One region of the Escherichia ruysiae genome, then DNA from elsewhere that is predicted to be linked to it. Evidence: predicted binding sites of a transcription regulator. Region 1 holds the regulator's gene; each other region holds the start of a gene.
The links. The regulator Fur, encoded in region 1, represses iron uptake genes when iron is present. The targets are predictions, from matches to a motif close to ATAATAATGAGAACNACTATCAA.
Positions count from the first base shown of each region.

Region 2: a site for Fur is predicted at 1,937-1,959, ahead of exbB (tol-pal system-associated acyl-CoA thioesterase). Genes of this name have one in related genera too.
Region 3: a site for Fur is predicted at 2,261-2,283, ahead of feoA (ferrous iron transporter A). Genes of this name have one in related genera too.

Region 1 covers NZ_JAVIWS010000001.1:4,046,471-4,050,822, reverse strand. Annotated here, with positions in the region: gene ybfF (esterase) at 1-585, shown strand, start outside; gene ybfE (LexA regulated protein) at 725-1,018, shown strand; gene fldA (flavodoxin FldA) at 1,158-1,688, shown strand; gene uof (fur leader peptide) at 1,898-1,984, shown strand; gene fur (ferric iron uptake transcriptional regulator) at 1,977-2,423, shown strand; gene RGV86_RS19395 (ChiQ/YbfN family lipoprotein) at 2,519-2,851, opposite strand; gene chiP (chitoporin ChiP) at 2,901-4,307, opposite strand.
Region 2 covers NZ_JAVIWS010000001.1:1,867,552-1,871,903, reverse strand. Annotated here, with positions in the region: gene yghB (DedA family general envelope maintenance protein YghB) at 1-442, opposite strand, end outside; gene metC (cystathionine beta-lyase) at 582-1,769, opposite strand; gene exbB (tol-pal system-associated acyl-CoA thioesterase) at 2,021-2,755, shown strand; gene exbD (TonB system transport protein ExbD) at 2,762-3,187, shown strand; gene yghA (NADP(+)-dependent aldehyde reductase) at 3,467-4,351, opposite strand.
Region 3 covers NZ_JAVIWS010000001.1:2,996,382-3,000,733, forward strand. Annotated here, with positions in the region: gene feoB (Fe(2+) transporter permease subunit FeoB) at 1-1,905, opposite strand, end outside; gene feoA (ferrous iron transporter A) at 1,922-2,149, opposite strand; gene RGV86_RS14425 (Tex family protein) at 2,723-4,352, opposite strand, start outside.

The sequences.
Region 1 (4,352 bases):
GTGATGAATTATCCAGCAATGGCGCAAGATCTGCTGGATACGCTGGATGCACAACAGATCGAAAAAGCGACGTTTATCGGTCACTCTATGGGCGGTAAAGCCGTTATGGCGCTAACTGCACTAGCCCCCGATCGCATCGATAAGCTGGTGGCGATCGATATTGCGCCGGTTGATTATCACGTGCGTCGTCATGATGAGATTTTCGCCGCCATCAACGCCGTCAGCGAATCCAGCGCGCAAACACGACAGCAGGCAGCAACGGTGATGCGCCAACATCTGAATGAAGAAGGGGTGATTCAGTTTCTGCTGAAATCTTACGTTGATGGTGAATGGCGTTTTAACGTGCCAGTGTTGTGGGATCAGTATCCGCATATTGTTGGCTGGGAGAAAATCCCGGCATGGGATCACCCTGCCCTGTTTATCCCCGGCGGTAATTCACCGTATGTCACTGAACAATATCGTGATGATTTACTGGCGCAATTCCCGCAGGCACGGGCGCATGTGATTGCGGGTGCGGGTCACTGGGTACACGCCGAAAAACCTGATGCGGTACTGCGCGCCATCCGTCGCTATCTCAATGATTAACGCAACTGATTAAAAACCCAGCGTCCGCGTCGCTTTCCGCGCGTGGGCGTTGGCGTGACTCATCGCGCTGATGTATTATGGCGCGCTATCCATCCGGGCAGACGCCCGGCTGATTGTTTCCCCCGAAGTCACCAAGATCATGGCCAAAGAACAAACGGACCGTACGACATTAGATCTGTTCGCGCACGAGCGTCGACCGGGACGACCGAAAACCAATCCGCTTTCGCGCGATGAACAGCTGCGTATTAATAAACGCAACCAGCTAAAACGCGACAAAGTACGTGGTCTTAAGCGTGTCGAACTGAAGCTGAACGCGGAAGCTGTCGAGGCGCTGAATGAGCTGGCAGAGTCGCGCAATATGAGCCGTAGCGAACTGATCGAAGAGATTTTGATGCAGCAGTTGGCGGCACTGCGTAGTCAAGGCATCGTTTAAATTTCCACTTTCATGTAGCACAGTGTGCAGTCCTGCCCGTTTGCTGATTCCGCAAGACTGCCTGTTCTGCTATGATTGCCTTTATCCGTGGGCAATTTGCCACCCCCATTTCAATAAGTTTCAAGAGGTTATTTCACTCATGGCTATCACTGGCATCTTTTTCGGCAGCGACACCGGTAATACCGAAAATATCGCAAAAATGATTCAAAAACAGCTTGGTAAAGACGTTGCCGATGTCCATGACATTGCAAAAAGCAGCAAAGAAGATCTGGAAGCTTATGACATTCTGCTGCTGGGTATCCCAACCTGGTATTACGGCGAAGCGCAGTGTGACTGGGACGACTTCTTCCCGACTCTCGAAGAGATTGATTTCAATGGTAAACTGGTTGCCCTGTTTGGCTGTGGCGACCAGGAAGATTACGCCGAATATTTCTGTGATGCATTAGGCACTATCCGTGACATCATCGAACCGCGCGGCGCGACTATCGTGGGTCACTGGCCAACTGCGGGCTACCATTTCGAAGCATCAAAAGGTCTGGCAGATGACGATCACTTTGTCGGCCTGGCTATTGACGAAGACCGTCAGCCGGAACTGACCGCTGAACGCGTGGAAAAATGGGTTAAGCAAATTTCTGAAGAGCTGCATCTCGACGAAATTATCAACGCCTGATGTGATGCGGTGTAGGCTAATGTCTACGCCGTATTAATAGATAATGCCAATCAAAATAATTGCTACAAATTTGTAACTTTTGCCGTAGTACCTGTACAATGTTCCAGTATTGAAGTGGCCTTGCCGATGTAAATGTAAGCTAAGCCACGTTTTTATTAACAATATTTGCCAGGGACTTGTAGTTTTCATTTAGGCGTGGCAATTCTATAATGATACGCATTATCTCAAGAGCAAATTCTGTCACTTCTCCTAATGAAGTGAACCGCTTAGTAACAGGACAGATTCCGCATGACTGATAACAATACCGCCCTAAAGAAAGCTGGCCTGAAAGTAACGCTTCCTCGTTTAAAAATCCTGGAAGTTCTTCAGGAGCCGGACAACCATCACGTCAGTGCGGAAGATTTATACAAACGTCTGATCGATATGGGTGAAGAAATTGGTCTGGCTACGGTATATCGCGTACTGAACCAGTTTGACGATGCCGGTATCGTCACCCGCCACAATTTTGAAGGCGGTAAATCCGTATTTGAACTGACCCAGCAACATCATCACGATCACCTGATCTGCCTCGACTGCGGCAAGGTTATTGAATTTAGTGATGAATCTATCGAAGCGCGTCAGCGTGAAATCGCCGCGAAACATGGTATTCGCCTGACTAACCATAGTCTCTATCTTTACGGTCACTGCGCCGAAGGCGATTGCCGCGAAGATGAGCACGCGCACGAAGGCAAATAAGTCAGCCTGAACGAGAAAAGCCAACCTGCGGGTTGGCTTTTTTATACCAGGGAAATAAGAACAAGCGAGAGTTACAGCCCTCGCTTTTTTTGTTTTTACTGCGTAGCGTTATTACTGCGAATTTCCTGCCAGACTTTATCGCAATCGGCTTTCACTGCCTGGTCGTTACCGGTTTGCGTTGCGCGCAGACACTGCTGATAATCCAGTACCCGCACACTTTCCTGGTCGGCAAACTGCTGATGTTGTTTCTCTTTCTTCAGCACGTTTAACACGCTCTGGCAGGCCTCAATTTTTTCCGGCGAGCCTTGTGCTGTGTTGATGCAGGCGCTGTAAGCTTCTTTCAGACGACTGTCTTCCTGTGGCGCGGTTGATTGCGCACAAGCCACCAGCCCCGATGCCATCATGGCGATGAGAATCAGTTTTTTCATAGCAAATTCCTCAAACGCGCGGCAGGCGAAATACCTGCCGCGTCGGGCATCAGAAGATAGTGAACGGCGCGATAACCATGAATTTCACGTCACGCTCATCCTGGAAGATGTTGCCGTAACCGCCACCCCAGCTTGGGATGTCGGAGTGGTTGTCGTATTCGGTGAAATGCAGTTTGAACATCGTGCCCTTGGCGCGACCGTCCTGAATGGTGTAGACCGCATCCAGACTGTAAGCAGACTCTTCGATAGTCCGGTTTTTGTCGTAGTACGCATCCGGATTGCTCTGCCATGTCGCTGGTTTGGCATCCCATGCATAAACGTAGGAAGCGCCGATGGCGAAGCCGGGAAGATTCCAGTTTTTCAGGTCATACATCGCACCGAAGAAGACCGCTTTTTCGCCGTTGGCGTTAAAGTCAGAGCGGTTATCCCACCAGATATCCAGGCGACCGTTCGAGGAAGCGTAGGTTGGGGTCATACGTTGCAGGAAGTATCCCTGCTGACCATCGGCTTTAACCCAGGTGCCTTCGAGGCGCAAATCCACTACGTCAGCCGCCCGGTAGCCAAAGGTCAACGCCTGCAGCCAGGCGGTGCCGTCATAAAGATCGTTGACGCTGCGATCGTCAACTTTGTCGCGCGTACCGTAGAACTGGTAGCTGGTGGTTAACGGGCTACCGGCGATATCAAATTTATAGCTGGCTTTGGCAAAATATTGATCGATATACCCTTCCGCCTGACCAAACGCCGCTTCCAGTACGAAGTTATTTTTGAAGTCGTACTTCGCCCCGAGGGAGTGCAGATAATCAACTTTGGTGGTTTTATCGTTCTGATAAAACTCATCCATTTCCAGATGCCACGGCGCTTTGTATTCGTTGGTCCACATGTAGGAGAAACTCAACGCACCGGCATCGCCGTAATCAAAATTCGCCCCGGCTTCCGCACCCTGATAAGTACCCGGCATAAAGCTCCAGTGCGGCGCTAACAGCGTCTGACCGGTTGGCTGAATATAACCAGCCCTCGCCCACGCCGGACCGTATTTAAATTTAGCCGCTGCTTTATACAGGCTTATACCGCTTTTATCGCCGGACCAGTCTTCGTCATAGGCTTTATTACTTTTTGAAAACGCGATTTCGTTCGGGTGAGAGCTGTCGCCGTTTTCTGCCATTTCAATCGCCGTAAATGCGGCAATATCAAGGCCGAACATATCAGCAGCATAACCAGACTGAAAATCGAGGTTGGCGTTCCAGGTGGAGTGAGAAAGGTTGGTTTTGTATTTGTCACCGTCGGTAACATCTTTACGGTCGCGTTCACGCTGCCAGTAATAGATACCGCCGGTTAAGGTTGAATCGTCGATGAATCCTTCGGCGCGAGCCTCCGGCATTGCCATAAAGCCCGACATTGCTGTAACACCGGCGATAGCCAGCGCCAGCGTACTACGTTTGCCACTAAACGCACGCATGGGTTAATCCTCTTTGACGTATAAATTGCTGCACCACAGGTGAAC
Region 2 (4,352 bases), 2.2 Mb from region 1:
ACCCGGAAATCCCCGCCATGGTTGGTAGCAGCGTGCGGACAAATGCAAGAAAACGTCCAGCCAGCAAAGCCAGCAAACCGTGGCGGTCAAACATACAGGTGGCGCGCTGATGATATTTGGCCGGAAGCTGTGCCAGCCAGCCTTTCACCGTTTTGGTATTACCTAGCCAACGCCCCTGAATATAACTTAACCAGCAGCCCAGGCTGGCTGCGGCAGTCAGAATCACGATTGTTGGCAGAAAATCCATCACCCCCTGGGCAATCAGTGCGCCAGCCAGTATCAACAAGCTGTCGCCTGGCAAAAATGAAGCGGGCAGCAGACCGTTTTCTAAAAACAGCGTGGCAAACATGACAAAGTAAACAACGCTAACAATATGAGGATCCGCCAGCGCGGCAAAGTCGTGTTGCCAGAGCGCAGCGATAATGTCTTGAATAACAGCCATGGACTTTCCTGTGGAACAGCGTTTAAGCCTTTATTTGCCTATTGTACTCCTGAATTGTCCGGGACGCCTTGATCCCGGACGCAACAATTTAAGACTATTCACAATTAAATGTCTGCAAAATTGTCCAAATTTGGCAATGTTACACAATTCGGGTAAATCCCGCGTTCAGATCGGCAATCAGATCGTCGACGTTTTCCAGACCAATATGCAGGCGAATCAATGTGCCGCTGAAATCAATCTTTCCTTGTGGGCGGATGGCGGCGATATGTTCCGGCTGATTCGCGAGGATCAACGATTCATAACCGCCCCACGAGTAGGCCATGCTAAATAAACTGAAGTTATCCAGATAGTTCGCCAGTTCTTCATCGTTGAGTTTTTTCTTAAGCACAAAGGAAAATAGCCCGCTGCTGCCTGTAAAGTCTCGTTTCCAGAATTCGTGACCTTTACTTTCCGGCAGAGCAGGGTGGTTAACTCGCGCTACTTGCGGATGTTCTGCCAGCCATTCAGCCACTTTCAGACTGCTTTCATGATGTTGACGCAAACGCACACCTAATGTGCGCAGGCCACGGCTGGTCATATAAGCAGTATCGGCATCGACCATTTGTCCCATCAGATAAGCGTTCTCCCGTAGTTGCTCCCAGCAACGGGCATTGCATACTGCGGTGCCGATCATGGCATCCGAGTGACCTATCAGATACTTGGTTCCCGCCTGAATCGAAATATCAATACCAAAATCAAGAGCTTGAAAAAGCACCCCGGCAGCCCAGGTGTTATCGATCATAATGATGGCGTCTGGCACGACACTGCGCACGGCAGCAACAATCGCCGGAACGTCGTGGACTTCCATAGTGATGGAGCCTGGCGATTCCAGAAAGACGATTTTAGTGTTTGGCTGCAGATGTTTAACGATATCCGCGCCAATCAGCGGATCAAACCACGATGTCGTTACGCCCAGTTTGCTGAGGATTTTGCTACAGAAATCCTGACTCGGTTCATAGGCGGTATTGGTCATCAATACATGATCGCCCTGTTCGACAAAAGCAAGAATGGAATTGGCAACGGCGGCCGCACCGCAAGGAAACAGTGCACAGCCGGCGCCACCTTCCAGTTCGCACATTGCTTCTTGTAACGAGAAGTGGGTTAACGTTCCGCGCCGTCCATAGAACAATTCGCCGTTGGCGCGATTACGCGTCGCATGTTTTTTCGCTTCAACGCTATCAAAAACCAGCGAAGAGGCGCGCTGAATCACGCTATTCACCGCGCCGAGAGTGTATTTTTTGCTGCGTCCTGCATTCACCAGTTGAGTATCAAGCTTTTTGTCCGCCATGTCGGGATTCCTGTTTTTATACGTCTGGATGTCTAAACTAGCATGAATAACAGCGAGCGCATCCTGAAGAATTGGCATAAAGAAGAAAATTTTCGCAAATGGCGTTCTGGTGGCTTTTTTACTGCGTAAACGCAAAGAAAAGAAAGCAAAGGTACGGCAGTATGCAAATAGTAATGAGAACGACTATCAATTCGACGTCGTTTTGATATTATTATGCGCAGATTTTGTGACTTGCGTCCTGGAGATACACAGTGGGTAATAATTTAATGCAGACGGACCTTTCCGTCTGGGGTATGTATCAGCACGCCGATATTGTCGTTAAGTGCGTGATGATTGGGCTTATTTTGGCCTCCGTTGTCACTTGGGCAATCTTCTTCAGTAAGAGCGTAGAGTTCTTCAATCAGAAGCGCCGTCTTAAGCGCGAGCAGCAACTGCTGGCTGAAGCGCGTTCCCTAAACCAGGCCAACGATATCGCCGCTGATTTTGGTAGCAAAAGCTTAAGCCTGCATTTGCTCAATGAAGCGCAGAACGAGCTGGAACTGTCAGAAGGCAGCGACGATAACGAAGGTATTAAAGAGCGTACCAGCTTCCGCCTGGAGCGTCGGGTCGCCGCTGTGGGGCGTCAAATGGGACGCGGTAACGGCTATCTGGCAACCATTGGCGCGATTTCGCCGTTTGTGGGGCTGTTTGGTACGGTCTGGGGCATCATGAACAGTTTTATCGGTATTGCGCAAACGCAGACCACCAACCTGGCGGTGGTTGCGCCGGGTATCGCAGAAGCATTGTTGGCAACAGCAATCGGTCTGGTGGCAGCGATTCCGGCGGTCGTTATCTATAACGTATTCGCGCGCCAGATTGGCGGCTTTAAAGCGATGCTGGGTGATGTTGCAGCGCAGGTATTGTTGCTGCAAAGTCGTGACCTGGATCTGGAAGCCAGCGCCGCTGCGCATCCGGTTCGTGTCGCACAGAAATTACGTGCAGGGTAATGCGCTATGGCAATGCATCTTAACGAAAACCTCGACGATAACGGCGAAATGCATGATATCAACGTGACGCCGTTTATCGACGTGATGTTGGTTTTGCTGATTATCTTTATGGTGGCGGCACCGTTAGCGACGGTAGATGTGAAGGTGAACTTGCCTGCTTCTACCAGCACGCCGCAGCCGCGCCCGGAAAAACCGGTTTATCTGTCGGTGAAGGCGGACAACTCGATGTTTATCGGTAACGATCCGGTCACCGATGAAACGATGGTTACGGCGCTGAATGCGTTAACCGAAGGTAAGAAAGATACCACCATCTTCTTCCGTGCGGATAAAACCGTTGATTACGAGACGTTGATGAAGGTCATGGATACGCTGCATCAGGCGGGTTATCTGAAGATAGGTCTGGTCGGCGAAGAAACTGCCAAAGCGAAGTAAAGCAGAATTGCCTGATGCGCTACGCTTATCAGGCCTACAAAATCTATCGCAACGTATTGAATTTTCATGACATGTAGGCCGGATAAGGCGTTCACGCCGCATCCGGCATTAGGTGCTCAATGCCTGATGCGACGCTGGCGCGTCTTATCAGACCTACAAAATCTATCGCAATATATTGAATTTGCATGAGTTTGTCGGCCGAATAAGGCGTTCACGCCGCACCCGGCAAGCGTTAAAAGTACGATGATGCCCGGTTGCTTCACACAACCGGGCATTTTTTTAGCCTAAATGTTCGCCGCCGCATACGCCGTGCACTTCTGCGGTGACGTAGCTCGACTCCTGACTTGCCAGATAAACATAAACAGGAGCCAGTTCCGCCGGTTGCCCCGCACGCTTCATCGGCGTTTTCTGACCAAACTGCGGGATCTTATCCTGCGTCTGTCCGCCGGAAATTTGCAGCGCCGTCCAGATAGGGCCAGGTGCGACAATGTTCACCCGAATACCTTTCTCCGCGACCTGTTTTGCCAGACCACGGCTGTAGTTCAGAATCGCCGCCTTCGTTGCCGCGTAATCCAGTAAATGCGGGCTTGGCTGGTACGCCTGGATTGACGAAGTGGTGATGATACTGGCACCTTTTGGCAGCAGGGGAATCGCTTCCTGGGTTAACCAGAACAGCGCGAAAACGTTAATGGCAAAGGTCTTTTGAAACTGTTCGCTGGTGAGGTCTGCAATATCAGGAATGGCAACCTGTTTCCCGGCGACCAGCGCCATAATATCCAGCCCGCCTAACGCCTTATGCGCGTCGTGAACCAGCGAACGGGCAAATTTCTCATCGCTTAAATCGCCCGGCAGCAGAACGACTTTGCGTCCGCATTCTTCAATAATCTTTTTCACATCCTGGGCGTCTTCTTCTTCCGCCGGAAGATAACTGATCGCCACGTCAGCGCCTTCACGCGCGTAAGCGATGGCGGCAGCACGACCGATACCAGAATCGCCCCCTGTCACCAGTGCTTTACGATCTTTCAGGCGACCGCTACCAACATAAGTTTTCTCGCCACAATCCGGCACCGGCGTCATCTTCGCCTGGATGCCTGGCGTCGGTTGTTTCTGTTTGGGATATTCACCAGTGTAATACTGCGTGGTCGGGTCTTTTAAATGAGACATC
Region 3 (4,352 bases), 1.1 Mb from region 1:
GTTCATCAGTACGCTAAGGCTGAAGGTGTCTTTCAGGCTCTGCCAGGTTTCATCTACCGCGCTGAACAGCTCTTCACCGAGGTTAAATTCCGCCGGATTGAACTCTTCGTCCTGAATGTTTTCTGCGGTATAGAGGGTGTTGAGAGTACCCACCACCACTTCTTTCGCCATTGCGCCAGTAAACAGTCCAACCGTTGCCTGCCAGTTATCTTCATGCACGCCAATCGGCTTGAAGACTGGAGTGATCACGCGGCTGACAGAGGCCAGCGCCGAGTCGTTGATGTTATCGACGATTTTCCCACTCAGCGAGAAGCTGTTGAATGCGCTCAGGAAAATGCTGACGATGATAATCACTTTACCGGCGCGCAGAACGAAGCCTTTCAAACGCTGCCAGGTCTGGATAATCAGACTCTTAATGTGTGGTACGTGATAGACCGGTAGCTCCATGACAAACGGCGTCGCTTCACCGCGCATAATGGTGTATTTGAGCATCAGACCCGTCAGTACCGCCATCACAATACCGATGACATACAGTGAGAACACAGCCAGCGCGCCATTCTGCCCGAAGAACGCGGCAGCAAATACTGCGAAGATTGCCAGACGAGCACCGCAGGACATAAATGGCGCCATCATGATAGTCATCAGACGTTCACGCGGAGCATCAAGAGTGCGCGCACCCATCACCGACGGTACGTTACAACCGAAGCCAACGATCAACGGCACAAAGGATTTCCCTGGCAGACCCAACGCTTGCATCAGACGGTCCATCACAAATGCCGCTCTCGCCATATACCCGGAGTCCTCGAGGAAGGAGAGGAACAGGTACATCATGCCGATCTGCGGCACCAGTGGCAGAACGGTGTTAATACCGCCACCCAGCCCCTGGGCGAGGAAGATAGTCAGCCAGTCAGGGAAGTGGAGCGTGTAGCCAATCCACTGAATACCATGCACAAAGAGTGCCACGGAACCGACGTCAAACAGCGGCTGTAACGCCCCGCCGATGTTGATAGCCAGCAGGAACATCAGATACATCACAAAGAGGAAAATTGGCAGACCGAGGAATCGGTTGAGCACGATTTTATCTACTGCCGTGGTGAAACGGCTGGGTTCTGCCGTCAGGGTATTGCTCACCACATCGCAGATGGCAGCAATACACTGGTAACGCGCATCGGCAATGTGCAGCGCCGGATCGTCCATCTCATTACGCAGACGGGCGAGGGCTGCATCCAGATGCTGCGACGCTTCACCGGCGTAGGCGCGGCTGTAGATATCGCCTTCCAACATTTGCAGACCCAGCCAGCGGCGATGTTTCAGCGGGATGTCAGAGGGCATTACTTTTGCCAGCGCGTCGGCTTCATTGATGAGCGGCTGGGCGTAATGCACCAGTTCCACGTTCTCGTTAGCTTTATAGCGATCGACCGCCAGTTTGAGGGCTTCGATACCGCGACCACGCGTGGAAACCAGCGGGATCACCGGGCAGCCAAGACGCGCCGACAGAGCATCAATTTCAATACGAATATTTTGCTTCTCGGCAATGTCGAGCATGTTCAGTGCCACGATGCAGGGAATGCCGAGTTCCAGCAGTTGCAGCGTCAGGTACAGGTTACGCTCAAGGTTAGACGCATCCACCACGTTAATCAGCAGATCGGCGTCGCCACTCAAAATGTAGTGACAGGCGATTTGCTCATCAAGCGAAGTTTGCGATGAGATGGTAGTCAGAGAATAGGTGCCGGGCAGGTCAACCAGGGTGACCTGATGATCGGTGGTGGAGAACTGACCCTCTTTACGTTCGACGGTAACGCCAGCCCAGTTTCCTACACGCTGACGTGCGCCGGTGAGCTGGTTAAATAAGGTTGTCTTGCCAGAATTTGGATTACCAATTAAGCCAATGGTTAATTTTTTCATTGTTATTCTCACCGTATTAACAGGAAACCGCTTCCACTTCTAATAAGGCCAGATCTTTTTTGCGTAATACCAGGCTCACACGGCGAGTTTCGATATGAATGGGATCACCGAGTGGAGCGACGCGCACCACATTAAAAGAGGAGCCAGGTAACATGCCAAGAGAAAGCAGCTTCTGACGATATGCCGGGCTGATTTCACGGGAAAAGCCAGTGATTTTCCACGCAGTATCTGGAGTGTATTGCATAGGTGCCTACTTGTTTCTCATTAACTGGATAACTACCTCATGGGGCGTTTGACAGCGACATGAGACCAGATGATTTGCCAACGAAGGAGAGATTAAATAATCAACAGTACAATGATAATGAGAATGGTTTCTATCAGCAATACTTAAAATGTGTGCGAATGTTGGTTTAGATAATAATCTGACTCAATGTTGATATGGCTCAAGGTTATATCTGGGGCAAAATAAAATTCGAGTGACGAATTATTAGGGCGGCTTGATGTTTAATTAAGGTTTTAATTGTTAATGATGTGATAAATATTAGCGGAATATATTGTGGTTTTGGCTGTGGAATAAAAATACCGGAGCCAGGCAAGTGCACGGACGGTCCCCTCGCCCCATCGGGGAGAGGGCTAGGGAGAGGGGGGAAAGTTGTGCCTGTTTTGACCCGTAAGCGAGTTTGTCAGCAATCTCAAATGCCGGAGATGTTCTCCGGCACTTTTATGTCAGTTAAGGCGTTTATTGCCAGATGCGGCGTGAACGCCTTATCTGGCCTACGAACCCGTGCAAAGCTGAACCGTAGGCCAGTCATAGTGTTTAACGCTTTTTACCCATTGCCGCTGCCAGCGCATCCATCATCGCACTGTTACCGGCTGTCTGCGCTTCACGACCGCGCGGTTTGGCTGCCGGGCGGTTGTTTTGCGGGCGATCGTTACCGCTGCCGCGACGGGCGTTGGTTTCACCTGGCTGCTCGTCCAGACGCATGGTCAGGGCGATACGTTTACGCTGAAGATCGACTTCCAGCACTTTCACCTTCACAATGTCGCCCGCTTTCACCACGGTATGCGGATCTTCCACAAACTTGTTCGACAATGAAGAGATGTGAACCAGGCCGTCCTGATGCACCCCGATATCGACAAACGCGCCAAAGTTAGTGACGTTGGTGACTGCGCCTTCGAGGATCATGCCCGGTTGCAGATCGTTCATTGTCTCGACGCCATCGGCAAACTGAGCGGTTTTAAATTCCGGACGCGGGTCGCGGCCCGGTTTTTCCAGCTCTTTGATGATGTCGGTTACCGTCGGCACACCGAATTTCTCATCGGTAAAGTCAGAGGCTTTCAGGTTACGCAGTTCGCTGCTGTTACCCATCAGATCTTTCAGCGCCTGCTGTGTTGCCGCCAGAATACGTTCAACCACCGGATAGGCTTCCGGGTGAACGGTAGAAGCGTCAAGCGGGTTATCACCGTGGTTAATACGCAGGAAGCCCGCGCACTGCTCAAAGGCTTTTGGCCCCAAGCGGCTCACTTTTAACAGTTGCTGACGGTTCTGGAACTGACCGTTCTCGTCACGCCAGGCAACTATGTTTTGCGCCATCATGCGCGTCAGGCCCGCCACGCGGGTTAACAGCGGAACGGAAGCGGTGTTGAGATCAACGCCAACGGCGTTAACGCAGTCTTCCACCACTGCGTCCAGTTTGCGAGCCAGCTGCGACTGGCTAACATCATGCTGATACTGACCCACGCCGATAGATTTCGGATCGATTTTCACCAGTTCTGCCAGCGGATCCTGCAAACGACGGGCGATAGACACTGCGCCACGCAGCGAAACATCGAGCTCCGGGAACTCCTGCGCTGCCAGCTCGGAAGCCGAGTAAACCGATGCGCCTGCTTCGCTGACGATCACTTTCTGCGCCGTTACTTTCGGGAACTGCTTCTGTACGTCGAGATAGAAACGCTCGGTTTCGCGGGAAGCCGTACCGTTACCAATTGCTACCAGTTCAACGTTATGTTTTTCACACAGCGCAGCAACGGTCATCGCTGCTTTTGCGGCTTGCCCGGTGTGCGGATAAATGGTGTCGGTCGCCACCAGTTTGCCGGTTGCATCGACCACCGCGACTTTTACCCCGGTGCGCAGACCCGGATCGAGCCCCATCGTCGCACGCAGTCCAGCGGGGGCAGCCATCAGCAGATCGTGCAGGTTACGGGCAAAGACGTTAATCGCTTCATCTTCCGCACGTTCGCGCACGGTGCCCATCAGTTCGGTTTCCAGGTGCATCAGTACCTTGATGCGCCACGTCCAGCTCACCACGCCTTTACGCCAGCTATCCGCCGGGGCATTGTTCAGGCGCAGGCCGAGATGATCCATGATGATTTGCTCGCAATAGCTCTCTTTCGGCGGCTCATCGAACTGTGGATCGGCATTCAGCGAAAGCTGGAGTATGCCTTCG